Regions from separate parts of the Sporofaciens sp. JLR.KK001 genome, predicted to be linked through region 2. Evidence: a T-box and tRNA genes for the amino acid it is inferred to sense, from the RefSeq annotation. Region 2 holds a T-box; the other holds one or more tRNA genes.
What was found. The T-box of region 2 lies ahead of VSQ62_RS03360 (valine--tRNA ligase). A T-box ahead of a tRNA ligase gene usually reads a tRNA of that ligase, here a tRNA-Val.
Positions count from the first base shown of each region.

Region 1 (16,445 bases), 2.9 Mb from region 2:
GCCGGCGTCCACCCTATCCATATTGACAGCTTCTCTAATGGCAATATTCAACAGATCGAGAGACTTGCAAGCGCGGAACAGCTTCTTCTCTTCCTGATTAAAATGGTCAAAGGATATTGTCGGCTTGTGGCAAAATATAACTTAAAAGATTATTCGCTGCCGATCCAGAAAGCTATCACTTACATCAGCACAGACCTGACTGCTGATCTAAGCCTGAAATCATTAGCAAATCAGGTAAATGTTAATGCAAGCTATCTCTCCACTCTTTTTAAGAAAGAAGTTGGCGTTCCGCTTACAGAATATGTAAATCGTAACCGAATCGAATATTCAAAAACGCTGCTTTCAGACACTGACCTTGCGATAAAGACAATCGCCATATACTCCGGGATTCCAGATATCCAGTATTTCACCCGGATGTTTAAGCGTATCACAGGAATGACGCCGAAGGCCTATCGGACACAAAGCTGCCGAAATTAAATTGTTCCGTGAAAAATCCCATGAATGATTTGCCGCCGTCCTGCCTTCCATGGCATGCGGCCGACCAAAAAAGTTGCTGCATATTCTATGACAAATAGTTTGGCTAAGCTCGCAGGCACTTTTGACTCGTTCTCACTTTTTGAAACAAATATTTCGTCATCAGAACAGTTGACCTCTCTGAAATTTTCCGGTTGTAATATCTTAATCTGCGTAATTTGCCTGGATACATTCCACAAATCCAGACGGATCGCCCAATTTGGCTTTATCAATATTGTTGCGAAGATAGCTGCGTGTGGCGTCATCACAGCGATCTGTTCCCATATAAGGCATATCAAATGCTTTTGCCAGTTCTTCTAAAGCTTTTGCCGCCCTCTCGGAGTCTGTATTGTAAGTATCGAGCCATTCTTTCATCCAGGTATATTCCCAGAGATTAGACGCTCTCGTGTCGCCATATCCCACCTGATCTTACAATTTTCCTACGACAGCGGCAAAATGATTGAAAACTTGATCTGTTCCTCTTGACTCTCTGCAACGATCGTACCATTATGAAGTTCAACGATCTGCTTTGCAATCGCCAGGCCTAATCCAGCTCCGCCGCTGCCTGTGCTTCTCGCTGCGTCAAGCCGATAAAACTGCTCGAAAATCCTGTTTAATTTTTCTTCCGGCAGGGTATCGCTGTGGTTACAAAAAATAATGCTGACCGTATCTTCCTGACATTGTGCGCTGATCGTAATTTCCGTATTTTCAAAACTGTAGATAACGGCATTTCTCAAAAGGTTATCAAGAACACGCTGGATCTTGTCTGCGTCACACCGAAGCATTATATCATCAGCGGCACAAAGATTGCATTGCAGATTTTTTTCATTAAGCATAGGTTTAAATTCATATAGAAGCTGCTCAAGCAGGCGGGTCAGATTGATTTTTGTGTATTGCAATGTAATATTGGATATATTAAAGCGTGTAATCTCGAAAAACTCATTGATTAAATCTTCTAACCGTTCCGCCTTATCAAGAGAGATGGAAAGATACTTTTTCCGGAGTTCCTCTGAAATTTGCGATTCGTCACGCAGTAAAGTCAGATACCCGATCACAGAAGAAAGAGGTGTTTTCAGATCATGCGCCAGATACATGATCAAGTCGTTTTTCCGCTGCTCATTTTCTTTTGCAAGTCGTGCATTGCCTTCTGCCTCCTGTTTTAACTGATTGATGTTGGCAGCTATTTCGCCCAGCTCCGGGGACAGTTCAATATAACTGACAGTCTGATCGAACAGTTTTCCGGTTGCAGCCTGTAATTCATATACATAGGCAACTACTTTTTTCAAAAGCCGGTATGTCAGAACTATAATGCAGACTCCCCACATAATTACAGCCACTATATAAAGGTACACTGTCCGGTAATACAGGTAATAGTGCAAAACATACCTGCGGAGGAATTCCTCTGCCATAATCCCCAGAAGAAAGGTACTGCCAAAAGTAAGCACGGAGCAGGCCGCACATTGAATCACATATCCCCTAAACAAGGTGGAGAGCAGATAATTTTTATCTTTTTTATTCAATTTCATATCCTACTCCCCAAACAGTTTTAATGAACTTCGGATTCTTTGGAGGCTCATTTAATTTTTCGCGAATCCGCCCAATATGCGCCATGACTGTATTGTTGCTGTTGCGGAAATATTTTTCTTTCCACACGGCTTCAAATAATTCCTCTGAATCAACAACTTTGCCCTGATGTCCGCATAGCACTTATGGCTGGTTCTGTTTATCAGCAATCCTCTGATGTCATACTCGTCTTTTTCTTCAGGCTGGCTCAAATTCGGATTGTTATAATTCTGATAACGCCTTAACTGTGTTTTTACTCTTGCCGCAACCTCTAAAGGATTAAACGGTTTCGTTATATAATCGTCTGCATCGATCGTAAGTCCCATAATCTTATCGCTGTCCTCGATCTTTGCCTCGTCCATCGGAACAAGCTGCCCGACCTGTCCGGCAATCATAGCAGCTGCATCATCCATCGAAAGCGGCTCCTGCTGGTGGTCTTTCATGGCTTCCTGCATAGTCTGGAACATAGCGGCAGTAATGGTTTGAGAATTTGCACATCTACTGTACCCGTCACAAGCCCTCTGACTGCACTCTCGGATGGATTTATTGAAAAGTGTAACCGGCTGTAACCAATTATTTCAGTAACAAAAATGGGGAAACCTCAATAAAATTGAGGTTTCCCACACTTTTAACCACTGCGGAAGATGGGACTTGAACCCACACAGCTCGAAAGCTACAAGATCCTTAGTCTTGCTCGTCTGCCAGTTCCGACACTTCCGCAAGTGACGTATCAACCGTCCGAAGATTATAATACTACAGAACGCCTTACATGTCAACAAAAATATTCATATTTATTCAATATTTTTTCAGCTTTTTCAAGATCTTATGCCGGATATAAGAAAACGTCTTCTCCTCACCTTCTCTTGCCAACATTTTAAGCAGATGATGCAGAAGCTTCGCCGTGTCTGGGTGCACCATCGGTCCAAGCCTTGCCGCTCCCTTCTCGTAATATTCAAGAGGACTGCCGTCATTATAGCTGCTTCCCTGGTAAGTCTTACACGCGGCAATACGGTCCATGAACATCTCAACCACATACTTCACCGGCATCTTCATACCGATGATCCCCTGCTTGGAATCCACGCTGTAATCAAGCCAATATTCGTAATGATGCCTGTTCCTCCCCTTGTGATGCAGCCAGGCGGCAGAATATCCCTTGATCTCCCGCTCCGCATTATTAGGGCTTCTGGTTCCCTGGTAATACTTACATCCAATCAGGAACTCAGAAGGCATATATTTTGACAGATCATGACAGATCCCCTGCCGATACAGACCTACCTTAAAACATCCCTCCCTGACCAGTCTCCTGTGATGATTGATTGTCTTGAAATGTTGCCACGCTTTCATATCTTCCCGCATCTCCTTAACTTTGGAACTATTATATCATAGATTTTCACTAATTAAAAACAAATAATCAATAGATTTTCTTCAAGGTTCATGATAATATATGGTCAGACAAATGAAGAAAGGAGAGCTCCTATGAATCTTTATCATCTCAGGTATTTTGTGACACTGGCGCACCTAGAGCATTACACGAAGGCAGCCGAGATTCTGGCCATTACTCAACCTAGCCTAAGCCATGCAATCTCCTCTCTTGAAAAAGAACTGGGAGTCAAATTATTCGAAAAGGATGGACGCAATGTAGCTCTGACCAAATGCGGCCAGGCATTCCTGACAGACGTAGAACAGTCTCTTGAGATGCTGGATTCCAGCGTAAATAAGCTTAAGTTGACCGGACTGGGAGAAGGACGCATTGATATCGCCATGCTCCGCAATTTAAGCTCCACCGTCCCTAAGTTTGTAAAGGATTTTCTGGATTCTAACCCCAATAAGGACGTTCATTTTCACTTTCACACCTCTACCGGCTTAACCCCGGACATTGTCAAAGGTTTGAAAGAACGGCAGTATGATATCGCCTTCTGTTCCATGATGGATAATGAACCTCTTATTGAGTTTACCCCGATTTCCCGCCAGGAATTAGTGCTGATCGTCCCAAAGGGACATCCTTTGGAATACCGGGATTCCATCGACCTTCATGAAACGCTGTCCTACCCGCAGGTCATTTTCTCTAAGCAGAGCAGCTTAAGACCCGTGATAGACAGATTATTCGAAATGTGCGGCGGATACCCTCAGAGCGAATATGCCCTGGAAGAAGACCAGGCCATTGCCGGCCTTGTCAGCGAAGGATTTGGGATCGCAGTAGTCCCGCGGATGCCGATCCTTGACTATATGCCCGTCAAGACGATTGAGATCGCAAAACCAGGCTGGGAGAGGATCTTCTATATGGCGACCCTGAAGAATGTGTATCAGGCGCCCGTGGTCCAGAATTTTAAGACATTTGTGACAGAACATATTTAGAACACAACAGGGGTTTTTACACCCCTGTTATTTTTTATGAACCAATATACTTTCCTGTCAGACCGCAGGGTGTACTAAAACCTTACCTCTGCTTTGAACAGATCTGCCTCTGTCTCAATCTTGAATTTCCCGCGCTGCAGCTCCACGAAGCTCTTCACGATCGCAAGACCAAGCCCGGACCCTTCGGTATTCCTGGATGCGTCTCCCCGTACAAACCGCTCCGTGAGCTCCTCCGGGTTGAAATCAAGCTCCGACGCCGACACATTCTTCATCCTGACCACAGCCTCCCCGTCTTCTTCCAGGATCTCTATATATACCCGCGTATGAGGCATCGCATACTTGATCACATTGACGAGCAGATTCTCGAACACCCGGTAGGTCTTCTGGCTGTCAAGCCTCGCCACGATCTTATCCTCGGGATAGGTACAGCGGAAATCCAGGTCCGCTCCCGCAATCTTATCCTCCAGTTCAAGCTTCACCTGCTTGAACAGATTCACCACATCCACATCCACAATGTTCAGAGTCACGTTCTTGCTGCTTGCCTTGCTGACCTCGAAGAGATCCTCAATCAGCACCTTAAGCCGCAGCGATTTCCTCTCAAGAACCTCGATATAGTCTCTCTGCTTCTCCTCGTCCTTCTCATCCTTCAGAAGGTTCACATACGTGATGATCGCCGTAAGAGGGGTCTTCAGGTCATGGGATACATTCGTGATCAGCTCCGTCTTCATCCGCTGGCTCTTCACCTCTTCGTCCACCGCCTTCTTGAATCCCGTCTGGATCTTCTGGATCTCCTGCTTAAACGGGCTGAATATCCCCAGATCCTCAGTGATCTCTATATCCAGATTCCCCTTCGCGATCTCGCCGGTCGCTTTAAGAAGCACCGCATATTTCTCTTGCAGATCGGTAAAATACTTCCGAAGCAGCCAGAACAGTACCCCTGAATAGACCGCCAATGCAAAGATCCCGCCGATCCACATGGTACAGATCAGCGCAAGAACAATAAAATTCACCGCTACGATCTTGAAGATCGTCTGATTATTCCTCTCGCTTAAATCAATCCGGTCTATGAAATGATAACATTTACCGGCCCACTTCTTCGTCTTCCCGACCGCATACTGCCACGCCCGCCGGATATACTTCCAATACCGGACGCACAGCAGCCGTTCCTTCATATAAGCTCTGGCTCCCATCGTATACACCTGCCTTAGACATGTCGCCGCCCAGAACGTCACGGCAAATACAACCACCCATATCAGGAAATCAATGATATCCGGTGTTCCCCCTGCCCGTTCTGCGATCCACCACAGATTCTCTCCAAGGATTCCTGCCATGGCAAGAAATACGATCACCACCACTTCAAACGGTACCTTAAGAAATGTTCTCTCTTCCAACTGCCAGACAGGAAGCATCGGGAGTACCCATGCAAGAACCGCCGTCATCAATACCAGGATGATCACAAGATTTATCATAGAATCCGCCGCATCATATCCCGTATACCAGTTATTATCAATATAAGCCTGCAGATTTTCTCCCGTCATTCCGTAGATATAGGTCCGGTTCTTCGGCTGCTCCAGACGGATCGTCTCCCACTCCTCTGTCTCTTCATCGTATCTTTCCATTTCCCAGTTCGAATCATCATATCTGCTGATCACTTCCCGGAATGCAACACTTTGTTCTGTCTTGTATTCTCCTTCCCTGATCCGAACATCGATTTCACCATATTTGTCATAGGAGATCACCATCCCAAGCGCAAAGGAAGACAGATTGTTCTCCCCCACCGTCCGCTCGGAATCCGCCGTACTCTTGGCCACGTCATTCCCATCCTCATCCTTGACACGGTAATCAAGAAACGGATAGATCCTCTCATAGGCCGACATTCTACCGCTATTCTGCTGCAGGATCTCCTTCACCGCTTCCGGGTCGCGGTCCCTTCCGTTCTCCGTATTGTAGAGAATGTATCCCGCATCCAGGAACGTCTCCAGGAACTCCTCCGATACAACGGCTGAATGATCGGAATTCTCCGCGACCGCCTCCGCATTCACATACCAGTTCCAATACTGCCCCATGATTATGAATACCGGAATCACGATCGTCAGAACGATCAATACGATTGTCAGTTTACGGTTGCTTTTCAATTTTGTAACCAACACCCCACACCACCTTTAAATATTTTGGATCCTTTGGATTGATCTCTATCTTCTCCCGGATATTTCTCACATGTACCATGATCGTATCCGTATTCACCGCCCGCTCGTTCCACACCCGCTCATAGATCTCTTCCGCCGAGAAGACTCTTCCAGGGTTCTTCATCAGAAGCAGCAGGATCTTATACTCGATCGGTGTAAGCTTCACCGGCTCCCCGTCGACGAATGCCTCCACAGAGTCCTCATTGATCTCCAATCCGCCGATGGTATGAACATTCTCACCCTTGTCCCTGCCGCCTAATTTCTCCAGGAACTTGCGGTATCTCCTCATCTGAGAGTTCACCCTTGCCAGAAGTTCCATCGGGGTAAATGGCTTCGTCACATAATCATCAGCGCCCATGTTAAGCCCCAGGATCTTATCCACCTCTTCTGATTTTGCCGACAGGAAGATCACAGGGAAATCATGCTTCTCCCTAAGCTTGATGGTCATCTGTATCCCGTCCATCTTAGGCATCATCACATCCACGATTGCCAGGTGGATCTCCTCCTTCTCAATGACCGCAAGTCCCTCGATCCCGTCTGCCGCCTGGAATACCTCGTACCCCTGGCTCCTCAGATAGATCTCCACACCTTCGCGTATCTCCTTGTCGTCCTCTACGATTAATACATGATTGATCTGATTCGTCTCCATCGCTGCTCCATTTCCTTTCTCTGACTGATTCGTATTATATTCACGGCCGATGGAATCTGCCGCATCATGCGAATATCCTCCACACCGTGTCCCCCATCATATATCCTGCCCCGATAAATACCGTGTTCCAGACCAGTACCCCTAAGGCAGAGCTTAAAGTATATCTCCCAAACTCCATAGAGATCATTCCCGCCGGAATCGAGATCAGCGTCCGTATCATCGGAACCAGCTTTCCTAAGAATACTCCCACAGCACCCCGTCTTCTAAGCGCCTCTAAGTTCTTCTCGATCAACTCCTTCTGTCTAGGAAATTTCCTGACATAGAACCGGAAGAACGCGTCGCCTCCAAGCCTTCCAAGGAAATACAAGATCCAGCTTCCAAGAAGTCCCGCCGCTACGGAAAGCAGCATCACCATCGGGAAACTGATCGCGCCCTTTGCCGCCCAGATTCCCGCCAGCGGCATGATCACACCCGCCGGGAAACCCGGAAGATTCATATACTCCAGCAGGACGATCACAAATACGAATATCGCTCCGTATTGTGTGAAATATTGGGTAAGTACCTGAACTGACATAGCTGCATCTCCTCCTTTGTTTCTTGATGTAATCATCATACCCAAAAAATCTTAAGAGAGTTGCCATGAAAATCTAAAGATATTCTAAAGATACGTTTAAGATAAGTTTGGGACGTAGCAAACTACCCATTTACTACGTCCCAAACTGCAAAATATAGTGTACCCAAACGTACTCTCATCACACGGTCTCATTCAGGCAGATCTTCGACAGCGGAATGATCTTCCCAAGCTCTTCTCTCAGCCTGTCTGTCATCAGGACGCCTTCTTCCAGGCATACCTCCTCCACCGTCTTCGCGCCAAATACAAGGCTTGCCAACGCTGCTATGCTGATCGTCCCTTCCGAGTTCTCTTCTTTCCCGTCCATCAGCATCACTCCAGAATATTCCGTCCCTGTGATCACGATACAGCGGTTATTCTCTTCGATCAGCGGATCCGTCACACAGAAGCAGGCCCCCGCAAGGGAACGAAGGGACAGGGACATCAGCATCCTTCTGACATCCACGATCCTCACCATGATCTTCGGTATCCCGTCCTCTTCCTCCCCCGGGTAATATCCCCGGCAGTCTATGATCTCATCATCTCTTCGGTATACCTTAAGCTTCCCTCCGTCACTGTCATATTCCCGGATCAGCCTCATATAATACGCCTCGTCCCGAACAGCGAATACCTGGCAGCTTCCAGACAGCTCCCGGTTAGCAGCCTCAGCCAATCCTTTGCAGTCTGCCGCGGCTGCATCCGTAATGCTGATCCCCGGTATCGCCTCGTCCTCCTTCCGATAGAACTTCCGATCCTGTTCATAGACCGTCCGGAAGTCAAAGGGCTGATAGATACGCTCGGACGCCGGCATCAGGAACGTGAATGCCTCTCCCGCCTCATACATATCCTTAAGTGATCTCTTCAAAAGCGCTGCCATATACCCCCGCTTGCGGTATTCTTCCTGTGTCGCGACAGCAACGATATAATTCACATCCTTCACGCTTCCATTGACCCAAATCCTATACGGATTCAGATGGAGCATGGCGCGGATTCCTTCGTCCTCCTCTACGGCATAGATCTGGTTATCCTTCGTCTTCTCACTATAATAATACTCCACAAAAGACACACTGTCCTCGCTGAAGACTTCCTCATACAGGGATCTGGTATCTCTATGCTCTTTCTGCTCAAGTTTTCTTACATCCAATGCCTCTTATCCCCTCTTCTTATCCTCTCGTCTCTTCCTCTCCGGCTATTCTATGCGGGCATCCGCCGCATCCCTCACATCTGCCTTCCTCCGGCCCCGCCGCATAGCTGTAATTCGCGATCGTATGCAGGCAAGCGACCGCCTGTGCCGAGATCCCTTCCCCGGTTCCGGTGAATCCAAGTCCTTCCTCGGTCGTCGCCTTAATATTCACCTGACCGATCTCCAGATGCAGAGTCTCGGCTATATTGGCACGCATCAGCTCAATATGCGGCGCCATCTTCGGTCTCTGGGCAATGATCGTGGCGTCAATATTCCCGATGACATAGAGCTCCTTTTCGATCAATTCTCCTACATGCTCCAACAATCTGATACTGGAAATGCCCTTATACGCAGGATCCGTATCCGGGAAATGCTTTCCGATATCTCCAAGCGCCGCCGCCCCAAGCAGCGCATCCATAATGGCATGCAGAAGCACATCCGCATCCGAATGTCCCAGAAGCCCTCTCTCATAGGGGATCTTCACGCCTCCAAGAATCAGGTCCCTGTCTTCCACCAACCGGTGAACGTCATATCCCATTCCAATTCTCATGAAACATTCTCTCCTTTCCGTTCTCATTTACGCTTATTGTTGACCGACTTTTCGCTGTCTATGCGAGTCAATCATTCCATGATCTCCATTATAAAGGATTTCATATTTTTTGTATATAGTACATCCGCGCATCTGAAAAAAAGCAAAAGAAAAAGCCTGTATAAACAGACTCTTTTGAAAGTAGCGGGAACTGGATTTGAACCAGCGACACCACGGGTATGAACCGTGTGCTCTAGCCAACTGAGCTATCCCGCCATATTCAATTAAACAACAATTATTGTTGTTAATGGGACCTATAGGGCTCGAACCTATGACCCTCTGCTTGTAAGGCAGATGCTCTCCCAGCTGAGCTAAGATCCCATGTTTGCGAAGCTCTTATCTCGAACCTGCTTTGCTATTATACTATTAGAATACATATTTTGTCAACACCTTTTTACAATTTTTTCAATCTTTTTTTATCACATTTTATTGAATAAAAAAACCGGCAATTGATGCCTTATTTTGACCGAAAAATAATGTAATTTTTAATAAAAATTGCCTCGAAACTCTTTACTCTTGCGCCAAGGAATGATATCTTTATTATAAGCAAAAAATTAAAACTACATTATATTATGGAGGTTGTTTATTATGGCAAGAAGAAAGGTAGAAGAAAAGAATTATCCTGAATTAATTGAAGCAGCAGAGGAGAGAATCACATCATTATCTGCCGAATTAAAACAAGAAAAAGCGAACCTGAAGCAACTGAAAAAAGACCAGATCCGTTACGAAGCAATGGTTGAAAAGCAACAGAAACAAGCCGAGATCCAGAAGGCCGCCGAGCTGCTCGTTGCTTCCGGAAAAAGCTTAGAAGAGATCGAAGAATTTTTGGCAAATTAGTAATCATATAATATAGCCTGCCATGAGACGTATAAGCTCAAGGCAGGCTTATTTTTCTATACGATCCCCTGTGCCGTCATAGCGTCTACAACCTTCTCAAATCCGGCAATATTAGCCCCGACAACATAATTGCCCTTCGCACCGTAACGCTCTGCTGCATCCACCATATTATGGCAGATATTGACCATGATTCCCTTAAGCTTCGCGTCCACTTCCTCGAAGGTCCAGCTCAAACGCTCGCTGTTCTGTGACATCTCAAGCGCAGATGTAGCAACACCGCCTGCATTCGCCGCTTTACCAGGTGCAAAGATAACGCCGTGCTGCTGCAGGTACTCGGTTGCCTCCAGCGTAGTAGGCATATTCGCGCCCTCCGCTACGATCGTGCAGCCATTCTCTACAAGCATCTTCGCGTCTTCAATATGGAGCTCATTCTGCGTCGCACATGGAAGCGCTACGTCTACTTTCACAGACCATACTCCGCGTCCCTCATGATACTCGGAATTCGGACGATATTTCTTATACTCGGTAAGCCTTGCACGGTTCACTTCTTTGATCTCCTTAAGCGCCGCCACGTCGATTCCTTCCGGATCATAGACCCATCCGGTAGAATCACTGGCCGTCACTACCTTCGCGCCTAACTGCTGCGCCTTCTGTGTCGCGTAGATCGCAACATTACCGGAACCAGAGATCGCGACCGTCTTGCCGGCAAGCTCCTTGCCGTTGATCTTCAGAAGCTCTTCTGTCAGATATAACAGACCATATCCGGTTGCCTCTGTTCTTGCAAGGGAACCGCCGTAGCTTAAGCCCTTGCCTGTAAGTACACCCTCGTATACACCGCGGATCCTCTTATACTGGCCGAACATATAGCCGATCTCTCTGGCGCCCGTTCCGATATCACCTGCCGGAACGTCTGTATCCGCACCGATATATTTGCAGAGCTCTGTCATGAAGCTCTGGCAGAACGCCATAACTTCTCTGTCTGATTTGCCCTTCGGATCGAAGTCAGATCCGCCCTTTCCTCCGCCGATCGGAAGGCCGGTCAGAGAGTTCTTGAATATCTGTTCAAAACCAAGGAACTTGATGATTCCAAGATTCACAGACGGATGAAGGCGCAATCCTCCTTTGTATGGACCGATCGCACTGTTAAACTGTACACGGTAACCAGTATTCACCTGAACCTGACCGTTGTCATCCACCCACGGTACACGGAACTTCAACTGTCTCTCAGGCTCTACCAGTCTCTCCAGCAGGGCGTCTTTTCTGAACTTCTCTTCATTGGCCTCAACTACTACCCTTAACGATTCTAATACTTCTTTTACTGCCTGGTGGAATTCCGGTTCAGCAGGATTCTTCGCCACTACTCTTTCCAGGACTTCATCAACATATGACATAGCTTGCTACCTCCTAAAATTATTTCTCTCATATTTTAAAGGATTTTTGTGCAGAACACAAGGTTTTTTTCAAGGTTTTTTGATTTTTTTGCAATTTTGCTTCTCTTTTCCTTCATTTTTATTCAAAATTTATAGAAAATGCAGGAGATTCTTTCGAATATCCTGCAATAGAGTGCCCTCTAAAATTCATTTCCATGCTATGCCAACTGTCTGATACAGTCAATCATATGTGTATAGTCCTTCTTCACCTGCTCTAAGAGCGGTTCCATATCCTCGCTGTAATCCTGTGCATTCCTCAGTCTCTCCGCAAGCTCGGATGCAGACTGGAATAACGGTGTCAGAGATAGATTCTGGCACACTCCCTTTAACGTATGCGCCGCCCTGAACGCCTCGCTCATATCCTTCGACGCAACCGAATTCTCAAGCAGCTCATAGCTCTTGTCATCCAGAAGCTTCAATACAAACTTCTGAACCCTCTCATCCTTCCTGAGACGTCCCATCACATCCTCATAATCTGCTCCGATCGCCTCATAACATTCCTTTACCGTCATTGTACATCTCCTCCTGTTAATTCGTTTTTATAAAAACAATAGTTATTCCTTCCGCCTCGTTTCACCTTATACAGGGCTTTATCCGCCATATGGAACAGAGCGTCATAATCTCCGCCGCACTCTTTCGCGTCAGCGACACCCATGCTCACGCTGATTGGGAATTCCTTATACTGATCGCACAGCAGATGAAAGATTCGCTTCACCAGAGGCTCTATCTCATCCTTATACGGCATAAAGAGAAGGAACTCATCTCCGCCCATCCGGCAGATGATATCAAAGCTTCTGGTATTGCGCTTCATAATATCCGCCACATACTTAAGCACTTCATCGCCAAACAGATGACCGTATGTATCATTGGCCTGCTTGAAATGATCCAGGTCAAACACGATCAGAACATACTTCTTCTCGGTATCTCTGGACAGGATCGCTTCAATCTGTGTCTTCGCCGTCTTATGGTTCAGAAGGCCCGTCAGGGAATCATGGGCCGCCATAACCTGCAGATGATTCATCTTCTCCAGTTCGTCATGGATATCCACAATCTTGCCGATGGCTCCGGAGAATTCCGGCGGCTCCCAGGACGACCACATAGACCTGGCGATAACCTTGCTCCATCTCTCGTGCCCATTAATATTCAGAAGATATTTCTCCTCGATCACAGGATCATCCGGAGTCGAGTTCTCAAGCTTCTCAAGCAGATGCAGGAAGTCGCCCTCCGCAAATACTGAAGTAGCGAAGGCCTCCGTCTTCGGGTTCAAAAATGTCTCCGGCATATTCAGGTATTTTGCTCCCCACTCGGAGAGGATCAGCATCTCCGGGGTCACCGTGTATTCGAACTGGATCTCCTGGGACAGCTCCGCGAAGAACTTATACTTCACTCTCTCGTGCTCCAGAAGCTTGAACGTCCTGTCGGAAACTTCCACCTCGCCGCTCTCGATCATCTGCTCCACGGCGTCCAGCGCTTCCTCCTGGAAATTCTGCCCTTCTGACCGTGCAAGCTCTTCCTTAAGGTCTGCCGAAGTCTCTCTGAGGCAATTCATAAGAACCGGGTTGAACACTCCGCATTCTCCGTTCAGGATCATCTCAACTGCCTTCTCATGGGAATACGCAGCCTTATACACACGCTTGCTGGTCAGCGCGTCATAGACGTCCGCCAGCGCCACTACCTGCGCCGCGATTGGGATCTCATCCCCCTTAAGTCTGTCCGGATACCCTCTTCCGTCGTAGCGCTCATGATGCCAGCGGCAGATCTGATATCCCATCTGAATCAGCGGTTCATTCTCCCGCAACGGAATATCCTGCAGCAATCTGGCGCCTTCTAACGCGTGTCCCTTCATGATCTCATATTCTTCATCCGTAAAACGTCCCGGCTTGTTCAGAACCTCCGTGGGAATGGAGATCTTACCGATATCATGGAGCGCGGACGCATTGCAGATCAGATAGATATCCTCCTGGGAAAGCCCGTATTCTCCCTGCTCGATCAACCATTTGAGGAAAAACTCTGTCAAAGTTCTGATATGGAGTACATGGAGACCGCTCTCCCCGTTACGGAACTCAACAATATTGGACAAGATCTCGATCATCAGCTTATTGTCATTTTCCTTCTCCATGATCTGGTTCGTGACCATATGGGTAAGTTCCTTCTGTTTGGAAAAAAGAAGGATCGTATTCACCACCCTGCGCCGGACGGTCTGTTCATCAAAAGGCCTGTTGATGTAATCCTGAACACCAAGCTCATATGCCCTGTCTATATATGCCGGAACGGTCTCCGCCGATATCATGATCACCGGGATATCCTTGATCCAGTCATTCTTATTCATAACCTCCAGAGTCTCAAAGCCATCCATCACCGGCATCATGATATCCAGAAGCATCAGAGAGATCTCCTGCTCCTGCTCGTGCAGGATCGCAGAAGCTTCCAGTCCGTTCTCTGCCTCAATGATCTCATATTCATTAGAGAGCATATCTGACAGCAGGGCACGATTGATCTCCGAATCGTCTACAATCAAAATCTTCTTTTTCTCGAAAACATTTTTATTTCTGTTCATTTATACCTCTTTCTAACACCTGTTATCACAATTATGCCAAATACCTTCTCAAAAGCTTCATAAGCTTCTGGATATCGATCGGCTTCGCCACATGCTCATTCATGCCGCACTCAAGACATCTCTGGATATCCTCTGAGAAGGCGTCTGCCGTCATAGCAATGATCGGAAGATCCGCATCCGGCCGGTCAAGGGCTCTCAGCGCTTTCGCCGCCTCATAGCCGTTCATTACCGGCATCCTGATATCCATAAGGACCGCGTCATAGTAGCCAGGCTCGGACTGACTGAACATATCCACACATATCTGTCCATTCTCCGCCCACTCCACTTCAAAACCGGCATCTGTAAGGATATCCTCCGCAATCTCCCAGTTCAGTTCATTATCTTCTGCCAGCAGAATACGAAGGTCCTCAAACTTCTGTATCTCCTCCTCTCTCTTCTCTTCCACAAAGCCTCCCTCCATATATCGGCTTAAGCCCAGATAAAGGTTAGATTTGAACAATGGTTTGGAGATAAACCCTTGCGCTCCGGCGGCACGCGCCTCATCCTCAATATCGCTCCAATCATAGGCAGAGATAATCAATATTGGAAGATCATCCCCTACGATCTTCCTGATCTCCCGGGCCGTATCAAGACCGTTCATATCCGGCATCTTCCAATCCAGCAGCACGATCTCATACTCCATGTGCTTCCTGTGGTGCTCTTCTATCATCTGCAGCGCCTCCCGGCCGCTCAGCGCCCAATCTGCCTGTACGCCTATCTCCTTTAAGGCAGACGCCGCACTGAAACACAGATCCTCATTATTATCCACCACCAGGAGCCGCCAAGGCGGGAGAACCATCTCTTCTTCCTCGATCGTCGCCTTCTCCAGATCCAGGATCACATGGAATTCACTTCCCTCACCCTGTCTGCTGTTCACTTCGATGGTACCGCCCATCATATCCACGATCACCTTCGTGATCGACATCCCAAGCCCGGTACCCTCTATCTTCTGTACCTTCATATCTTCCCTTGAGAAGGTATCGAATATCCTCTTCTGGAACTCTTCGGACATACCGATTCCGTTATCCTTCACCCGGAAATGGCATCTCACATGCGTATCTCCCGCCGGTGAATCCTCCTGGGTCAGATAGACATTGATCCTTCCCTCCGCAGGGGTGAATTTGACAGCATTGGACAGGAGATTAATCAATATCTGGTTCAGGCGCACGCCGTCACAGCAGACCGTCTCTGTCTGGATATTCTGGATAAATATGTCAAAATGCTGATTCTTCTCCTTGATCTGAGGCTGAACAATATTGACAAGAGCCTCCATCACTTCCCGCAGGGAGAGGATGTCCATATTCAGCGTCAGCTTCCCGCTCTCGATCTTCGACATATCCAGCACGTCATTGATCAGTCCAAGCAAATGACGGCTGGAGAGAGAGATCTTCTTCAGACAGTCCTGTACGCGCATCGAATCATCCACATTCGCCATCGCGATCGCCGTCATCCCCACGATACCGTTCATCGGCGTTCGGATATCGTGGCTCATACTGGACAAGAATTCGCTCTTAGCCTGATTCGCCCTGAACGCCCGCTTCTTTGCCCGCTCAAGCTCTCTTAACTGCTGCTGCGTCAGCCTGTAATACAGGATGAAGATCACTCCCACCGCAAGCAGGATCACGCCGCAGGCCGCCAATATCAATATCTGCTGCTGGCTGTTCAGAGTCATGATCGCATCATCCAGTATCCCATAAGGCATGACAGATACCAGATACCAGTCTGTGGCAGCAAGCGGCGCACAATAAAGATGCTGATGGATTCCGTTCGTATCCTCCAACAGTGCAGAATAATTCTCCTTATTATCTATCGCCGTCTTCAATTCATTCACATACTGGTCCGGCGCCTTGGGATTCTCTGTCGAAATCGTCTCTTCGATACGCGAAAAATAATTATCACGGAATGCATCCCCTGACCGAACGACGAATTCTCCG
Region 1 is NZ_JAYMNO010000001.1:3,474,207-3,490,651, forward strand. It holds gene VSQ62_RS17775 (helix-turn-helix transcriptional regulator) at 1-477, shown strand, start outside; gene VSQ62_RS17780 (hypothetical protein) at 679-936, opposite strand; gene VSQ62_RS17785 (sensor histidine kinase) at 954-2,039, opposite strand; partial or broken gene VSQ62_RS17790 (winged helix-turn-helix domain-containing protein) at 2,026-2,444, opposite strand; tRNA gene VSQ62_RS17795 (tRNA-Leu) at 2,713-2,796, opposite strand; gene VSQ62_RS17800 (DUF5662 family protein) at 2,872-3,420, opposite strand; gene VSQ62_RS17805 (LysR family transcriptional regulator) at 3,553-4,431, shown strand; gene VSQ62_RS17810 (sensor histidine kinase) at 4,506-6,578, opposite strand; gene VSQ62_RS17815 (response regulator transcription factor) at 6,550-7,266, opposite strand; gene VSQ62_RS17820 (DedA family protein) at 7,331-7,840, opposite strand; gene VSQ62_RS17825 (GNAT family N-acetyltransferase) at 8,019-9,020, opposite strand; gene ispF (2-C-methyl-D-erythritol 2,4-cyclodiphosphate synthase) at 9,040-9,609, opposite strand; tRNA gene VSQ62_RS17835 (tRNA-Met) at 9,791-9,864, opposite strand; tRNA gene VSQ62_RS17840 (tRNA-Val) at 9,897-9,969, opposite strand; gene VSQ62_RS17845 (hypothetical protein) at 10,237-10,485, shown strand; gene gdhA (NADP-specific glutamate dehydrogenase) at 10,542-11,876, opposite strand; gene VSQ62_RS17855 (Hpt domain-containing protein) at 12,074-12,427, opposite strand; gene VSQ62_RS17860 (bifunctional diguanylate cyclase/phosphohydrolase) at 12,424-14,472, opposite strand; gene VSQ62_RS17865 (hybrid sensor histidine kinase/response regulator) at 14,504-16,445, opposite strand, start outside.
Region 1: it encodes a tRNA-Val, which carries the amino acid that the T-box ahead of VSQ62_RS03360 (valine--tRNA ligase) is inferred to sense. The anticodon was not compared.

Region 2 (16,445 bases):
TAAGGAAGAACACATCCTTGGATACAACTCTGCGGTGATCTCATCATAATCTTCCCGCCCGATCGTTCCAAGCGAATTCGGATTCACCTTCAGAAGCTCCTCCACCATGGCGGCATCGCTCATATCTTCCGCCCGATAATGGGACGCGACCGATATCACGATCTCGTAGCTTTCCTGCGTTGATGCCGCCGTTGCCTGCACGTTCTCTGTCTCTTCACTGGTCGACCGGTATTCCTCCAGTTCCTTCTTGAGCGCGCTGATCTGAGCCGTCTGCGTGGCGATCTGGTCGCTGAATTTCACCGTCTGTTCATTCACCTCATCCTGACGCGACGCATTGATGGCAGGCATGATCAGAAACCACATCACCGCAACCCCCACCACCGTTCCAAGCACGATATTAAGAATGGTATGAAGCCCTGCGTTGTCCTTAATACTGTTGGATACCGGCTGGATGATCGTCTCATTGCCAAGATTATAGGTGATCGTATGCTTGTCCTTCTTCTCCTTCTCCTTGATCTTGACATTCCTGGATCTGCGGATCTGATTCAGTTCATGCATGCAGCGCAAAGTAAACTCATCCGTAGTATCCAGCTTGTACGCTGTACGGATCGACTGCCTCGCATACGCATACTGCTCCGTATGCATATAGATCAGGGCCAGGAGCTGATGAGCCTTCACAAATGTCGGATGCACAGTCACAGCCTTCTTAAGCTGGATGATCGCCAGGTCTTCTCCGTTCTGCCAGCAGTATTCCAGAGATTGATTGTATTTCTTCACGGCCTGATTGATCGCTTCCAGCTCTCCTGTTGTCTCACGGACCTTCTGGATATAATAATTGGCAATGTTGTCATGCGACTGGAAGTTCTTGCTGAGGATCCACTCCACCAACGCCTCGACCACATCTCCGCGTCCGTAGTATACAAGTCCCAGCAGGTTCCTTGCCGCAATATTCGCTCTATTATATTGTAAACTCTTCTTCAAAGACGTGATTGCGCCGGACAGATCCCGAATCTTCGCTTTCTTCAATCCGTCGTTATACCAGTGCATGGACTGGTAGGAAAGCTTCTGTGTATACTCCATATACGATCCTCTACTCTTCTACTTCGCCTGTTCCATCATCTCCCGGAGGATGTCCGTCATATCTGTCAGATCCTCCTGATAGACTGCATTCTCTATATCCTCAACCTCCAGGCTTGGCTGGAATTTCTTGAGTTCCTCTTCATAATCAAGCATGCCGACCGCTCCTTCCTATATGCTTCTTAATCATCCCCGCAAGATACAGGGAACCCAGACAGTAGATATCTCCGTCTTCCCCGCGCTCTTCCTCCGCGGCGCGTAATGCTTCCGCAAGTCCGTCCCTCCTTAAGACCTTCCCCGCGGTATGCTGCCGGAATACCCGCTCAAGCTCTGCCGCCGGAACTCTCCTTGCATCATCTACTTCCGTGACCACATATGCTTTTGCCTTCAGATTCCTGCACAGATATTCAATCATCTGCCCGTACTTCTTGTCACTGACTGCCGAGAAGAGGATCACCGGACCTTCTCCCCTGTCGGCTCCAAGCACCTTCATACTTTCCACAAATGCCTCGATCGCCCCGGGATTATGCGCACCGTCTATGTACAGATGCGAAGCCGCCTCTTCCATCCGCCCTTCCCAGCGGACAGACGCCAGCGCTTCCTGCCACCGTTCACCGTGAATCTCTTCTTCTCTCAAGAGATACTCTGCCGCCTCCAGCGCGATCTCAGCGTTCATCGCCTGATAGCATCCGCAGATCGGAACCCTTACGTTCATAACATCTTTATCATACGCATTCGTCCGCGAAAAAGCAATATATTTCCGGGTAACTTCTTGGATTTCGAACGCATTTTTCGATATTTCTCTACAGGGCGCCCCCCTTTCAAGCGCCGTACTTCGGATCACCTCAGACGCCTCCCGGCTGCTCCCGTCATAGAATACAGGCACCCCCGGCTTAATGATCCCCGCCTTCTCCGCGGCAATCTGCCGGATGGTATCTCCCAGGATCTCCGTATGGTCCAGGCTAATAGAAGTAATGACCGTAAGACACGGATGCTCCGCCGAATTCGTCGCGTCAAGCCTCCCTCCAAGTCCTGTCTCCAGGATGATATATTCCACATCCATCCCGGCAAATGCTTCCATCCCCATGCCGAATAAGAATTCAAAATATGACGGATGTTCGATCCCGTCCTCTTCCATCTGCCTGACAACAGCCATCACCTTCGCGAATACCGCAAGAAACGTCTCATCATCAACGGGGACATTGTTCCTCCTGATCCGTTCATTGACGGTTACCAGATGCGGGGACGTGAAGAAGCCCACGCTCTTGCCTTCCGCCATAAGGACCGCCTGCAGGTACGCGCACACAGATCCCTTCCCGTTGGTTCCTGCCACATGGATGATCTTACGGTCAAACGCCGGATTCCCAAGCCTCCTTAAGAATTCCTTCGTGTGCTCAAGCGTATGCTTCTTCGTGAACCTGGGTATCTCTTCAATATAGGCCGCAGCCTCCTCATACGACAGGAAGCCCGGATGATCCGGGCATTCGAAAATATCCTGGCTGTGTGTATATGAATCCGCCATCCTTCTATCCTTCCTCGTCCAACTGCTCTACCCAGGACTTGGTCTTGTCTGTCGCCGTTCCTTCCTGAACAACCAGCTCCTTATCCTGATAGAGATATTCGTCTGACTTACGAAATGTTGTATTACTTGATCCCATCTGACTTACCACGATCACATCATCCTCATAAAGCTCCGTCTCCGGCAGATCGATCCTGGTATTATTAAGAAATGTGCTCTTCTGCTTCTCACCGTTGACAAATACCTTGCTTGACTTGGTAAAATTCTCTCCGTACAGGCTATAACCCTCTCCGAGATGCGGAATGACGTTCTGAAGCGTCACATCCCTCACTCCCATCACCATATGCCCTTCCGTGATCGGAGGCTTCCCGTCATATACATACTGGTCGCCGTACAGGATATCGTACTGCAATAGCTCCAGGTCCGCCAGATAATTCTTGGTCTTCCTTCTCTCCTGATGGTAATTGAACACCGTACCCGAATGGATGTCCAGACGGTCCAGCACATCCGACATGATCTGATAAGACGGGATGTTGCGGTCTTCCTTCTTAAGTCCGATATTGTCCCATATCACATAATTCGTATTATACAGATAACGGCTCTTCAAGTCCTCCGCCTTTAAGCCCATAGTCGGAAGATGATCTCCGTAGAACACGACCACCGAAGGCTCTCCCCGGTCCTCCAGGGCCTTCACCAGGTTCCCCGCAAACTGATCCATCTCATAGACCTGATTCACATAATACTCCCACTTGTTCTTAGCCGCCTCATCCTCGATCCCCTCCACCAGAATCTTCGGATTCTCGATCACCCTCTCCTCAGGATAGTCGCCGTGACCCTGAACGCTGATGCCGAATACAAAATCCTGCTGCTTAGTGGAATCCATTGCATCCATGATATGCTGGATCAGAATATCATCCTTGGCCCATCCATTTTCCGTCATCTGAAGAATATTCATGAACTCCTTACTGGTATAGCTGTCAAATCCGATATTGTTGAACACCCTTGCCCGGCTGTAGAAATTCCCGCCGTTATTATGGAGCGCATGCGCCCCGTATCCAAGCTTCGTAAGCGCAGTCGCCGCGCTCTCACTGACCTGGTTCTTGAGCACCGTCTTATACGGATACTCCCCTGGCCCGAAATAACGCAGATTCATACCGGTCAGCACCTCGAACTCCGTATTGGCCGTTCCCGCGCCGATAGAAGGCACCTTGAAATATCCGGATGAATACTGGTCATACATGGCATGGAGATTCGGACATGCATCCTCTGAGGTCGTGAAGAATTCCGCCTCCTCCACATCAAAATACGACTCAAGCTGTATAAATATAATATTCGGCAGCTCATCCTCGCCGCGCCCCGTCTCATTCCTGGTGATCTCCCGGTCATTACTGATCTCAACGATCGTCTTCTCATTATAATCATTTGGTTCCGTGATCCCGGTGTTAAACACACTGGCCATAAAACAGTACGGAAGCCCATAATCCTCATATGCAAACGCGATATTTCCGAAATACGTGGACACGATCCGCTTCTCCACAGCCAGGTCTGACATTACCCCGTAGATTGCAAACCAGACAACAACTCCCGCAAGCGCCCACAGGCGGCGCACCTTACCGTCATACTGGCCGCCCCGCCTCCACATGGAGATAACCCAGATCACAACAGCCCCGATCCCAACGGCAAGCCCTACCAGCTCGATCCCGTTGAAATAATTATTGATCAGCGTCAGTCCGTCCTTTGCGACCTTAAAATCCTGGGCGTTAAAAGGCGTAACCCTCTTCATCAGCATATAACCGTTCGCCACGCCAAGCGTCAGCCAGAGGACACTGATGATGATCCGGACAAACATCCTGCGCCTGACCAGATATACGACAGAAAACGTGACAAAGATCATAAAAGCATTATACAGGAACACCAATGGTGTCCCTGTCATATAATTCCATGCCTCGATCGCAGAATGCCTGGAGATCGCTTCTATTACAAAGTTGATCATACACGCCAGGACTGCATGAAGCAGCAGCGAGATCTGGTTCATAAACCGATATACCGGTTTCATCTTCCTGGCAAATGCACTGTTCTTTCTCTCCTCAAGAATCCTCGCCCGTCTCTCGCGCTTTGCCGTCCAGTACGCTTTCACATCTTCCTTTTTCAAGTTTTTTAATTTGTGAACTGCCCCTTTTACATCAGGCTTCCTGATCTGAATCTTCTTCATAATATCCCCTTATGCTCTGTAACCAATCTGCTTTGCAATTCCCGTCTTACTTCTTCGCTTTCAATCCATCTAACCTTTCGCTTACCTGTTCCTTCATCTGTCTGTATTTCTCAAGCTTCTCGCGTTCTTCCTGAACCTTGTCTTTTGGCGCCTTGCTGACGAACTTCTCATTCTTAAGCATTCCTTCTGCACGCGCGATCTCCTTGGATAGCCTCGTCTCTTCCTTGGTCAGACGTTCGATCTCCTGATCGAAATCAATCAACTCCTCAAGCGGAACGTATACGGTCGCATCCGGTACTACGATAGACACGGCGTCCTCCGCGATACCCGCCTTATCATTCTGGATAATGAATTCATTGGCTGCCGCCATCATCACCGCCGAATTGCTTAAGAATGAAAGCCCCGTGCATAACTGCTGGTCCTCACAAACCACATATACGGTCGCCTTGCGGGAATTCGGGACATTCATCTCCGCGCGTACATTACGCACGCCGCGGATGATCTCCTTGAAGTGCTCCACGATATTCTCCGCCATCGGGAAATGATGCTTTTCCTCATATACCGGCCATCTGGACATCATCAGTGACTCTTCCTCCGGCACCAGCTTACTGTAGATCTCCTCCGTGACAAACGGCATATACGGATGCAGAAGCTTCAGGGAATCCTTAAGGACCTCCCTTAAGGTCCACAGCGCATCGTTGGCGCTCTCGGCATCCTCATCCGCATGATAGATCCGGTACTTGGCAAGCTCGATATACCAGTCGCAGAACTCGTCCCACAGGAAATCATAGATCTTGGACAACGCGATGCCAAGCTCGAACTTATCCATGTTCTCGGTTACTTCTTTCACAAGATTATTACACTTGGAGATAATCCATCTGTCTCCCGGACGGAGCTTGAAGTCCTCCGGCTTCTTAAGCTCCTTATCCCCAAGGTTCATCATGATAAATCTTGACGCATTCCACACCTTGTTGGCGAAATTCCGGCTTGCCTCCACTCTCTCGTTATAGAAACGCATGTCATTGCCGGGTGCATTGCCTGTCATCAGCGTCATACGCAGGGCGTCCGCACCGTACTGATCGATGATCTCCAGCGGGTCGATTCCATTGCCAAGGGACTTGCTCATCTTACGTCCCAGGGAATCCCGCACAAGGCCGTGGATGAATACCGTGTGGAACGGTGATTTCCCTGTGTGCTCGTATCCTGAGAATACCATACGGATCACCCAGAAGAAGATGATATCATACCCTGTCACCAATACGTCCGTCGGATAGAAGTAATCCAGATCCTCCGTATGCTCCGGCCACCCAAGCGTTGAGAACGGCCACAGCGCGGAAGAAAACCAGGTATCCAATGTATCCTCATCCTGTGTAAAATGCGTACATCCGCATTTCGGACATTTGTCCGGTACGCTCTTGGCTACCACAACCTCGCCGCACTCGTCACAGTAATACGCCGGGATCCGATGCCCCCACCAGATCTGCCTGGAGATACACCAGTCGCGGATATTCTCAAGCCAGTGTAGATAGATCTTGTCGAATCTCTCAGGCACAAACCTTAATTCTCCGTTCTTGACAGCCTCAATCGCCGGCTTCGCCAGTTCTTCCATCCGCACAAACCACTGCTGCTTTATAAGCGGCTCTACCGTCGTGTGGCACCTGTCATGGGTTCCTACATTATGAGAGTGCGGAACCACCTTCACAAGATAACCCTGCTCCTCCAGATCCTTTACGATCGCCTTCCTCGCCTCATAACGCTCCATCCCGGCGTATCTGCCGCCCTCTTTGTTGATGGTCGCGTCGTCGTTCATAATATTGATCTCAGGCAGGTCATGACGCTTCCCGACTTCGAAATCATTTGGGTCATGGGCCGGCGTGATCTTAACCGCACCGGTTCCGAATTCCTTGTCTACATAATAATCTGCCACGATCGGAATCTCTCTGTTCACAAGCGGCAGAAGCGCTTTCTTTCCTATGATATCCTTGTATCTGTCGTCGTCCGGATGTACGGCAATGGCGGTATCTCCAAGCATCGTCTCCGGACGGGTTGTCGCAATCTCAAGGAACTGATCTGCTCCCACGATCGGATACTTGATATGCCAGAAGAATCCGTCCTGCTCCTCATGCTCAACCTCCGCATCAGACAGGGAAGTCTTACATACCGGACACCAGTTGATGATCCTGGAACCCTTATAGATATATCCCTTCTCATAGAGCCTGATAAATACTTCCTCTACCGCCTTCGAGCATCCTTCATCCATAGTGAACCGTTCTCTGTCCCAGTCACAGGATACTCCCAGCTTCTCAAGCTGCTTCTCGATGGTCCCCGCATACTCTTCCTTCCACTGCCAGGTCCTCTCTAAGAACTTCTCACGTCCCAGCTCCTTCTTGTCGATTCCTTCATCCTTCAACTGGTTCGTTACCTTCACCTCTGTGGAGATGGCCGCGTGGTCGGTTCCTGGAACCCAAAGTGTATTATATCCCTGCATCCTCTTATAACGGATCAGAATATCCTGCATGGTATTATCCAGTGCATGCCCCATATGAAGCTTACCCGTGATATTCGGCGGCGGCATCACCGTGGTAAACGGCTTCCTGCTGCGGTCTACTTCCGCATGAAAATACTTATTCTCACACCATTTCTCATATAACTTCGGTTCAATCTCTTTCGGGTTATAGGTTGTTGCCAGATTCTCACTCATCTCGTCCTCCTTGTCTGTACTGTTATGTACCATGTACTCTTTTCTATACACTCAAGGGCGTTAAAAAAATCGCCCTTTACACCGTAAAGGGCGATCAGACATCTAATCGCGGTACCACCTTTATCTATTATATAGAAGAAACTTCCTTCTATATCTCTCCTCTTATTCTGTAACGGGAACGACTCCGGGACAACCTACTCCTATCGTTTCAATCATCCGGCTCCAAAGCTACCTTCCGCATCTCTGTCCTCAAGCGCCTTCCAGCCGTCAGGATCACAGATAACCCTTGCCGATTCCTGCGGGCAACTCTCTCTGTCAGGATGAAACAATGCGTACTCCTCTTCTTCAACGCCTTTATTTCTTGACTTTAAACAGGATTATAGACACCGGATAGTGGTTTGTCAAGGAGTTTAGGGAATTTTCAGAAAGTCTTAAGGAGTCCTGATTATAATTCATCCAATACCCCGCCTACCATCCTCCAATATGCCGCGCGCTCCTCATCGACCGGGATAATGCCGCCTTCGGCGTAAAGCTTGGCTAACTGGCGGGCAGCATAGCCTTCGTCCGTCTCGCTTGCCTTCTCGTACCACTCAATTCCTTTCTGGATGTCCTTCTTGACTCCGGTTCCGTTAAGATAGAACTCGGCAACCCGTGACTGTGCATAGGCATCCCCCTTTTCCGCCTGCTTAAGACTGCTCTTGAAATCTGCCTTCTCGCGCTTGATCTTCTGTTTCTCCTGGATTCCATTCAACAGCTCCATTGCCTCCTTGTGGCTCTTAGCCGCCGCCTTCTCTAACCACTGGACGCACAACTCTTCATTCTTCTTCACACCCTCGCCATAGTAATAGGCACAGGCAAGCTGATACTGCGCATCCACATGCTCCTTCTCCGCCGCCTTCTGGAAATACTCTGCCGCCTCCCTGGGGTAAGTATAGTATCCGTCGCCCTTCTGGCAATACATACCCATCTCATAATATCCGGAAGCAGTGCTTGGGTTACGGATCCCTGCATCAAACCGCTCCCTGGCATCCTGTATATCTCCGAGCACCTTCTCCACCAACCGCTCCGCCGACTCGTCGCCGAGCGCCGCCCTCTCTCCTAAGATCGCAAGACCCGCATCCACATCCTGTCTGCCTGCCAGGCCATAGATATACGCATCTGCCAGAGCGAACTGCCCCCTGGGATCTCCCGTAGCAGCCGCCTTCTTCACCCAGCTCATACTGAGCTGGAAATTCTGCTTCACCTGCTCTCCGTCCCTGTAGAACTGCATCATCCGAAGCATCGCCGGCACATACTCTTCCTTCGCAGACTCCCGGAACCAGCGAAGCGCCTGCTTCACATCCTTATCCGTCTGTTCGCCATTATAATACATCATGGCAAGGCGGTACATAGAAGCCCCATCTCCCTCTTCCGCAAGCTTAAGCGCCTGCTCATATGACTGCGCATCTGCCAAACCTGATCCTTCTGACTGTTCCGTCCCCGACAGGTCTTCCTGTCCAAACTGCACTTCGGATTCATCCAGATCGTCCGAACCATCAATATCCTCTATATCTTCTAAGTCCTCCAAATCTGTCAGATCCTCTAACTGAATAATCTCAATAGGAAGATGCTCCTCCTGCTCTGATTCTCCGCTCCCTTCCGTCACTTCAATCGCCGGAAAACCGCCCGTCTTCTCCGTCACCTCTATCGTTGTTTTGGCGCCTTCTGCCTGATTCTCCTCCATCCGTCCGCCTTCCGTCGCCTCTGCCGCCGCTCCGGCTCCTCCGGCGGACTCCGGTGTATCTGCATCCTCTGCAGCTCTTCTGCTTCTTACTAAGTCTTCATTGCCGTCCATACCGACTCTCTCTGTGATCCTTGCAGGTGCAACAGACACGGCCGCCTTCTCAAATTCTGCTCTTTCCTTCTGATCTGCCTCCTGAAGATGCTCCCCCTCTTCTTCATCTCCTTCATGCTGCTTCCTCTGTCTGATCATCATATTAAGCACGTCGACCACATCCAGAAATACAGAGACATCCACCTCTCTCGTTCTTCCGTCTTCGTATGTCAGCACGCAGCAGCTATTATTTTCCGGCCGCACTTCGGCTTTCTCCAGAAACATAAGCTCGATCGGCCCCTCGTCTTTATACCGGTCGCCGTACAAATAGCGCTCTGTAAACAAAAACCCCGTCTTACCCGACCTGAACACCGTCGTATCCATCAGGGCAACCACTTCTTCCGGTTTTACAATCTTAGCATACTTCTCTATCGCCTGGCTGACCTGCCTCTCCTTCAGATCCTTCGCCAACTGAAACCCAAATGAATTCTTGCTCCGATAATTCTCTACAGCATATTCGATCCACCGTCTCATACTTTATCCCCTACTTTCTGCCACCTCAAAACAGGTTTTCTCTGCTCCGTATTGTTTTATTCTACCACAACAAAGTATATTTGTCATATACGAGTTGCTTAAGATGCGCCGCAACAAGCTTTTATAGTTTTTATCTATAAATAGATATTCTTATTAATTCTGCAAATTTGACATTCATCCCTATCACCTTTAAACTAAAACTATGACATTTTACAGAACGGAGAGGATAAACCATATGGAAACTTTAGAATTACCAAAATCATTTGACGAATTTGTTGACGCGAGAAAGGCCGGATTCCTGAAGGTAAAAGAGTATGTCGAGAACGGCGGACATCTGGTAGGAATGTTCTGTTCTTACACCCCGTTAGAGCTCTTCGACGCGGCAGGCGTATCCGTTGTGGGACTGTGCGGAACAAGCAACGAGCCTATTGCCGATGCAGAGAAGGTTCTCCCGAAGAACTTATGTCCGCTTATCAAGTCAAGCTATGGATTCGCTTACACAGAGAAATGCCCGTATACATACTTCTGCGACTTCATCGTAGGAGAGACCACCTGCGACGGCAAGAAGAAGATGTTCGAGCTTCTCAATGACATTAAGGAGACTTACGTGCTCCACCTTCCTCAGAGCCAGAAGAGAGATTATGCGAAAGAGATCTGGTATCAGGAAGTGAAGCTTCTCAAGGAATACATGGAAGAGAAATACGGCATTGAGATCACGGATGAGAAATTAAGAGAAGCAGCTCATAAGAGAAATGAGATGCGCAAGACGCAGATGGAATTATATGCATTACAAGGCGCCGTACCTCCGGCAATGAAGGCAACGGAAGTAATGTCCACACTCGCTCAGGGAATGTTCAACTTCGGCGTAGACGCACAGCACGCAAGCTATAAGGCCAAATTAGATGCCGCAAAAGAAGCATTGGCGAACGGCGCAAAACCTGTTGATGAGAATGCTAAGAGAATCCTTCTGACAGGCTGCCCGTCAACCGGCGTCATCCAGAAGGTCGGCATGACCATCGAGAATAACGGCGGCGTCATCGTCTGTCTCGATGACTGCGGCGGCGAGAGAACACAGAAGATGCTCGTCGACGAGAATGCAGACAACATCTTAAGAGCCATCTCTGACCGTTACCTTGAGATCCACTGTTCCGTTATGACGACAAACGAAGGCCGCGTTGCCAATACGAAGGAAATGTGCCAAAAATATAAAGTCGACGGCGTGATCGAGATGGTGCTCCAGGCATGTCATACATTTAACGTGGAAGCTACTCTGATGCAGAACATGTGCGATGATGAAGGAATCCCGTATATGAAACTGGAAACCGATTATTCCACAACAGACAGCGGACAGATCGAAACAAGACTTGCCGCCTTCATCGAAATGTTGTAACATATGAAAAGAGCAGGGGGATTCCAAATGTATCAAGTAGGAATAGACATCGGCTCCAGCGCCGCAAAAGCGGCCATGATCAAAGACAATGAAGTGATCAGAACGCTGCTGCTAGACACCGGATTCAGCAGCCGGAAGGTCGCAGATACGATCTATACTACGCTGGAAGCCGAAGGAATCACAAAAGAAAATACAACTTACGTCGCCACCGGTTACGGACGTATCTCCGTTCCTTATGCCGATCATATCGTGACCGAGATCACCTGCCATGGGAAGGGGTCTCATTTCCTCTTCGGAGAAAACGGCACTGTTATTGATATCGGCGGCCAGGACACCAAAGGGATCTCCCTGAAAAACGGACGCGTCATGAAATTCGTCATGAATGATAAGTGCTCTGCCGGAACAGGCAAATTCCTGGAGATCATGACCAACCGGCTTGGTGTCACACCGGAAGAACTCTCCGCACTTGCGCGGAAGGGCAACGAGATCACCATCAGCTCCATGTGCACGGTATTCGCCGAATCAGAGGTTATCAGCCTGATCGGAAAAGAGACGCCGAGAGAAGACATTGCATTCGGTGTCATTGAATCTGTCGTCAATAAGGTCGTATCGCTTCTTGCGCAGGTTCCCAATGACAAATACTTCCTGACCGGCGGATTATGCGAAGATAACTATATCATCGAACGGCTGTCAAAAGCGTTGAACGCACCCGTAACAACCACGCCGCTTGCGCGGTATGCGGGAGCGATCGGGGCGGCGCTTGCCTGTTAAGAGATTATCCGCCGGATTATTTGAAGAAATCATCTTGACATTTCCAAATATTTTTCATATCATAAATACCGTATTAGGTGAAAGCCTTGATCCACGTCTGTTAGGGAAAATCCCTGACAGGCGTATTTTTTATGGGAGGAACACATTATTATGAACACATTTTTATCACTTATATCTGTAATCATTGGTAATTTCCTGTACGCGCTGACGGTTAAGCTCTTCCTGCTCCCGGCAGGCCTTGTGACCGGAGGGACCACCGGAATCGCACTGACCGTCAACTACCTGACAGACCTTCCGATCTCCTGGTTTGTCCTTGCATTCAACATCCTGATGCTGGTCCTTGGCTTCTTCATCTTGGGGAAAGCCTTCGCCGTCACCACACTTGCCAGCACCTTCTTATATCCGTTGTCGCTGGAACTCCTGGACCGGATTCTGGGAGACTATGTACTCACCCAGGATATCCTGCTGTGCACCCTCTTCTCAGGGCTTGGCATCGGAATGGCGCTTGGGATCGTGATCCGTTCCGGCGCTTCTACCGGCGGTATGGATATCCCCCCTTTGGTGCTTCGCAAGACCTTGCGGATCCCCGTCTCCGTCAGCATGTACGCATTCGACGTATGTATCCTGCTGTCACAGGCGATCTTCCGGCCGGCGGAAAATATCCTGTACGGAGTCGTACTGGTATTAGTCTATACGCTTGTGCTGGACAAAATGCTTCTCATGGGCGCGACACGGACAGAAATCAAGGTTATCAGCGCAAAATCTGATGAGATCCGAGATGCGATCCTGACACAGATCGACCGGGGAGTGACCATACTGAACGGAGAGAGCGGTTATCTGCATAACCCCTCCCCCGTCATCTTAAGCGTCATCTCCAACCGGGAACTGCCGAAGGTAGAAAAAATCATTCACAAAATCGACCCTGAGAGCTTCATAGTGGTCAGCCGGGTTAGCGAAGTACGCGGGCGCGGCTTCTCCCTCAATAAACGTTATCAGTCCAAAACCTCCGCGGTTAATAACAGGACACAAAATATGTTATAATACTTGTGTTGTTGGGTGCTTTTCAAGGCATTCCCCCGCCTTAATTTTATTGCCTATCATCCGCACGCATGATATAATGTTTCTGGAAATGGAAGTAGCATCTACAGCTAAGGAACGGGCATGGAATACTATAAAAGAACCGAAGTAGAGAACAAACTGCATATATCAAACTTTATCAGCTTTCACTATTTTGAATATGTCAAGGAGTTTGCGGGAATCGGGGAGAGTCATGATTTCTGGGAGATGGTATACATTGATTATGGGAATGTAAAGGTAGTATCAGACGACCGGGAATTTCTTGTATCTTCCGGGGAGGGATTTCTCCATGCACCGAATGAACTGCACAATATCCTGTCGGCCGGTGATTTTGCCAGCGCTTTTATCATAAGCTTCGACTGTGACTGTGCAGAACTGTCAGACATCCAGAGCAAGATCCTTAAGTTTTACGGCGAAGAATCCCAGATCGTGAAGAAGCTCTACGCGGTAGGCCAGACAGTTTTTGAAGAACCGTATGACATCTTTTCCCAGCAAAAGCTGATACTGAAGAGCGATATGCCGTACGGCGGATTGCAGGAATTAAAGAATCTGACGGAGATGCTGCTGCTAATCTTAATAAGGAACAGCTCCGTCAAAGGAGACGTCCGGGAGAAGTATCTGAGCAAAGATTTTGCCAATGAACGCATGATCGTCGATAAAGTAATCCGTATTATTCTATCATCAATCTACAAGAAGACGACACTTGATAATATATGCAGCCAACTGTCCTTTTCGAAAAGTTATATCCTTAAGGTATTCAAGAAGCAGATGGGCTGCAGCGTAATGGAATATTATAATCAGATGAAGATCAAAGAAGCCAAGCGGCTCATCAGCGAGGAACAATATACCTATACCCAGATAGCAAGACTTCTGCATTTCAGTTCCGTACATCACTTTTCCAGCAGTTTTAAGCAGATCACGAACATGACGCCGAGCGGCTACCAAAAATCTGTTAAAAACCGCTCAGTAATATAGTTTTCGCCAACTGTTTTTGTCAAAAATTATGACAGAAACAGTTTTTTTATGCGCGCTATTTGTTAAATATATAACATTTTCCAATAAGAAAGGAGAATATTTTGTAAAATTTAAATAATAATCAATAAATACAAAAAATTCAAAAACTTATATAATAAAAACATAAGTTATGCATAACAGGTAGAATAATAATCAAAAAGTAAGAAACGGAGGAAAAGTATGAAAAAAAGAACGAAAAAATTGTTATCTGTTGGTCTTATCGGGGTTATGACACTGAGCCTTGCCGCATGCGGTAATAAAAACGAAACCAAAGATACAAAATCCGAAGGCAGCGGCGGACTGAATTTTACCTCAGAGGAGACGGCGACCTTAGAAGACTGGGGCGCGGCTGTAAAGAAGAATTTCGACGGCACAGAGATCACGGTAGCCATGGCTTCACATCCGTCTACAGACGCTTTTAAAAAGATGGAAAAGGAATTCACTGATCTCACAGGTATTAAGGTTGTGTGGGATATCGTAGAGGAGACGAACCTTAAGAACAAGCAGCTCTTAGACGCACAGGGCGCGGGAAGCTATGACGTCTTCATGGTTGACGCTTTCTGGATGAGCGAATATGCGTCAAAGAACGTCCTCGTTCCGATCAGCGATTACGCCGAGAACGAAGCAAAGACACCGGAATGGTTCGATTACGAAGACATTATGCCGGCATACCGGAACGGTATCGCAGGCGCTAACGATGTAAATTATGGAATTCCGACCGCGGGCGAGACCCGATTTATCGCATACAGAACCGATCTCTTTGAGAAATATTCTAAAAAAGCGCCTGAGACGATGGATGAGTTCTTAGAACTTGCGCAGTTCTTCAATAAGAAGGAGGACGGGCTGTACGGCGTGAGCATGAGAGCACAGAGAGGGATTCATTTTGCATCAGGCTGGATGAGCTTGATGTACAACTTCGGCGGGGGATTCTTAGACCAGGAAACCATCGGATCCGATGACGAGGTCGTGACCTGCACAACAGACGAGACAAAGGAGTCTCTGACATATTTCGTAGATCTGCTGAAATGCGCGCCTCCAGATGTAGGCTCCTACACACACGAGGAAGCGTTGGGCGCATTTATCTCAGGAAAGACGGCAATGTGGTTAGACGCTACGGCGCTTGCAGGTCAGATCACAGATCCCGAGTCTTCAACGGTTGCCGACAAGGTTGCATTCGTTCCGACGCCGACCGGACCGGCCGGAGACGGCGCCGCGCTTGCGGGCTGGAATCTTGCGATCCCGGAATCCTCTAAGAATAAAGACGCCGCATGGGCTTTTATTTCCTACATGGCAAGCAAGGAAAAGGTGACCGAATATGTAGAAAACGGCGGAGTGGCCACAAGGGCGTCAGCGTTCGACAACGCCGAACTCCAGGAGGCCAATCCTTCCTACGAGGCTCAGAAGCTTGCGCTTGAATCTGCAAACGGCCTTGTAGAAAAGGGACTGTCCTGGATTCCGCAGCATGATTCTATCAACCAGATCCTTGACATTGCAGGCGGTTACGGAAGCTCTGCGCTGACAGGAGACACAACGCCCGACCAGGCGTGCGAGGATATGCAGAAGGATATCGAGGACTTGATCAAGTAAAGGATGGGACAGGTTATGCGAAGGAAAGAGAAAGAATATTTAAAATACATTGCGCCTGCAATGGTGACGATGATCGTGCTTTCCGTAGTACCGACCATATTTCTGACAATCATCAGTTTTACAAATTACCAGTTAGGCTGGGATTTTTCAAAAATAGAATTCGTAGGAATCGAGAATTTTGTAAGGCTGTTTTCCGGCGCGGACAGGGATTTCTGGCACTCGGTATTTATCAGCCTGGCTTTCATGGTCCTTGCCACGGCAATTGAATTAACGCTTGGATTCCTGATAGGTCTATGCTTAAACTCTTCGGAGTTTAAGCTGAAGCCTCTCGTGATCGGTATTATGATCATTCCGCTTGTCATCACACCGTCGATCGCGGCGCAGATGTGGAAGCTGATGCTGAATTCCGAATATGGTATCGTAAATCATTTTCTGACTGCGCTTTTGGGACTGAAAATAACCTGGCTCTCTGAAAAGATGGCATTCTGGTCGATCCTTATGGTGGATGTGTGGCAGTATACGCCGTTTGTCACGCTGATCGTGTACGCAGGACTGCGCTCCGTACCGGATGAGCCTTATGAATCTGCAGCCATCGACGGCGCCACAAAGATTCAGGAGTTATTATATATCACCATTCCTATGATCAAGAAGCTGGTGTATCTGACACTTTTATTCCGGGTAATTGATTGTCTGAAACTGTTTGACATTGCATACGTTCTGACACAAGGCGGGCCGGGAACCGCTACGGAG
Region 2 is NZ_JAYMNO010000001.1:617,724-634,168, reverse strand. It holds gene VSQ62_RS03380 (tetratricopeptide repeat protein) at 1-1,080, opposite strand, end outside; gene VSQ62_RS03375 (hypothetical protein) at 1,099-1,233, opposite strand; gene VSQ62_RS03370 (bifunctional folylpolyglutamate synthase/dihydrofolate synthase) at 1,226-2,599, opposite strand; gene VSQ62_RS03365 (LTA synthase family protein) at 2,604-4,808, opposite strand; gene VSQ62_RS03360 (valine--tRNA ligase) at 4,855-7,509, opposite strand; T-box leader at 7,593-7,867, opposite strand; gene VSQ62_RS03355 (tetratricopeptide repeat protein) at 7,955-9,856, opposite strand; gene VSQ62_RS03350 (double-cubane-cluster-containing anaerobic reductase) at 10,092-11,246, shown strand; gene VSQ62_RS03345 (acyl-CoA dehydratase activase) at 11,274-12,017, shown strand; gene VSQ62_RS03340 (YitT family protein) at 12,168-13,058, shown strand; gene VSQ62_RS03335 (helix-turn-helix domain-containing protein) at 13,179-14,069, shown strand; gene VSQ62_RS03330 (ABC transporter substrate-binding protein) at 14,289-15,695, shown strand; gene VSQ62_RS03325 (carbohydrate ABC transporter permease) at 15,711-16,445, shown strand, end outside.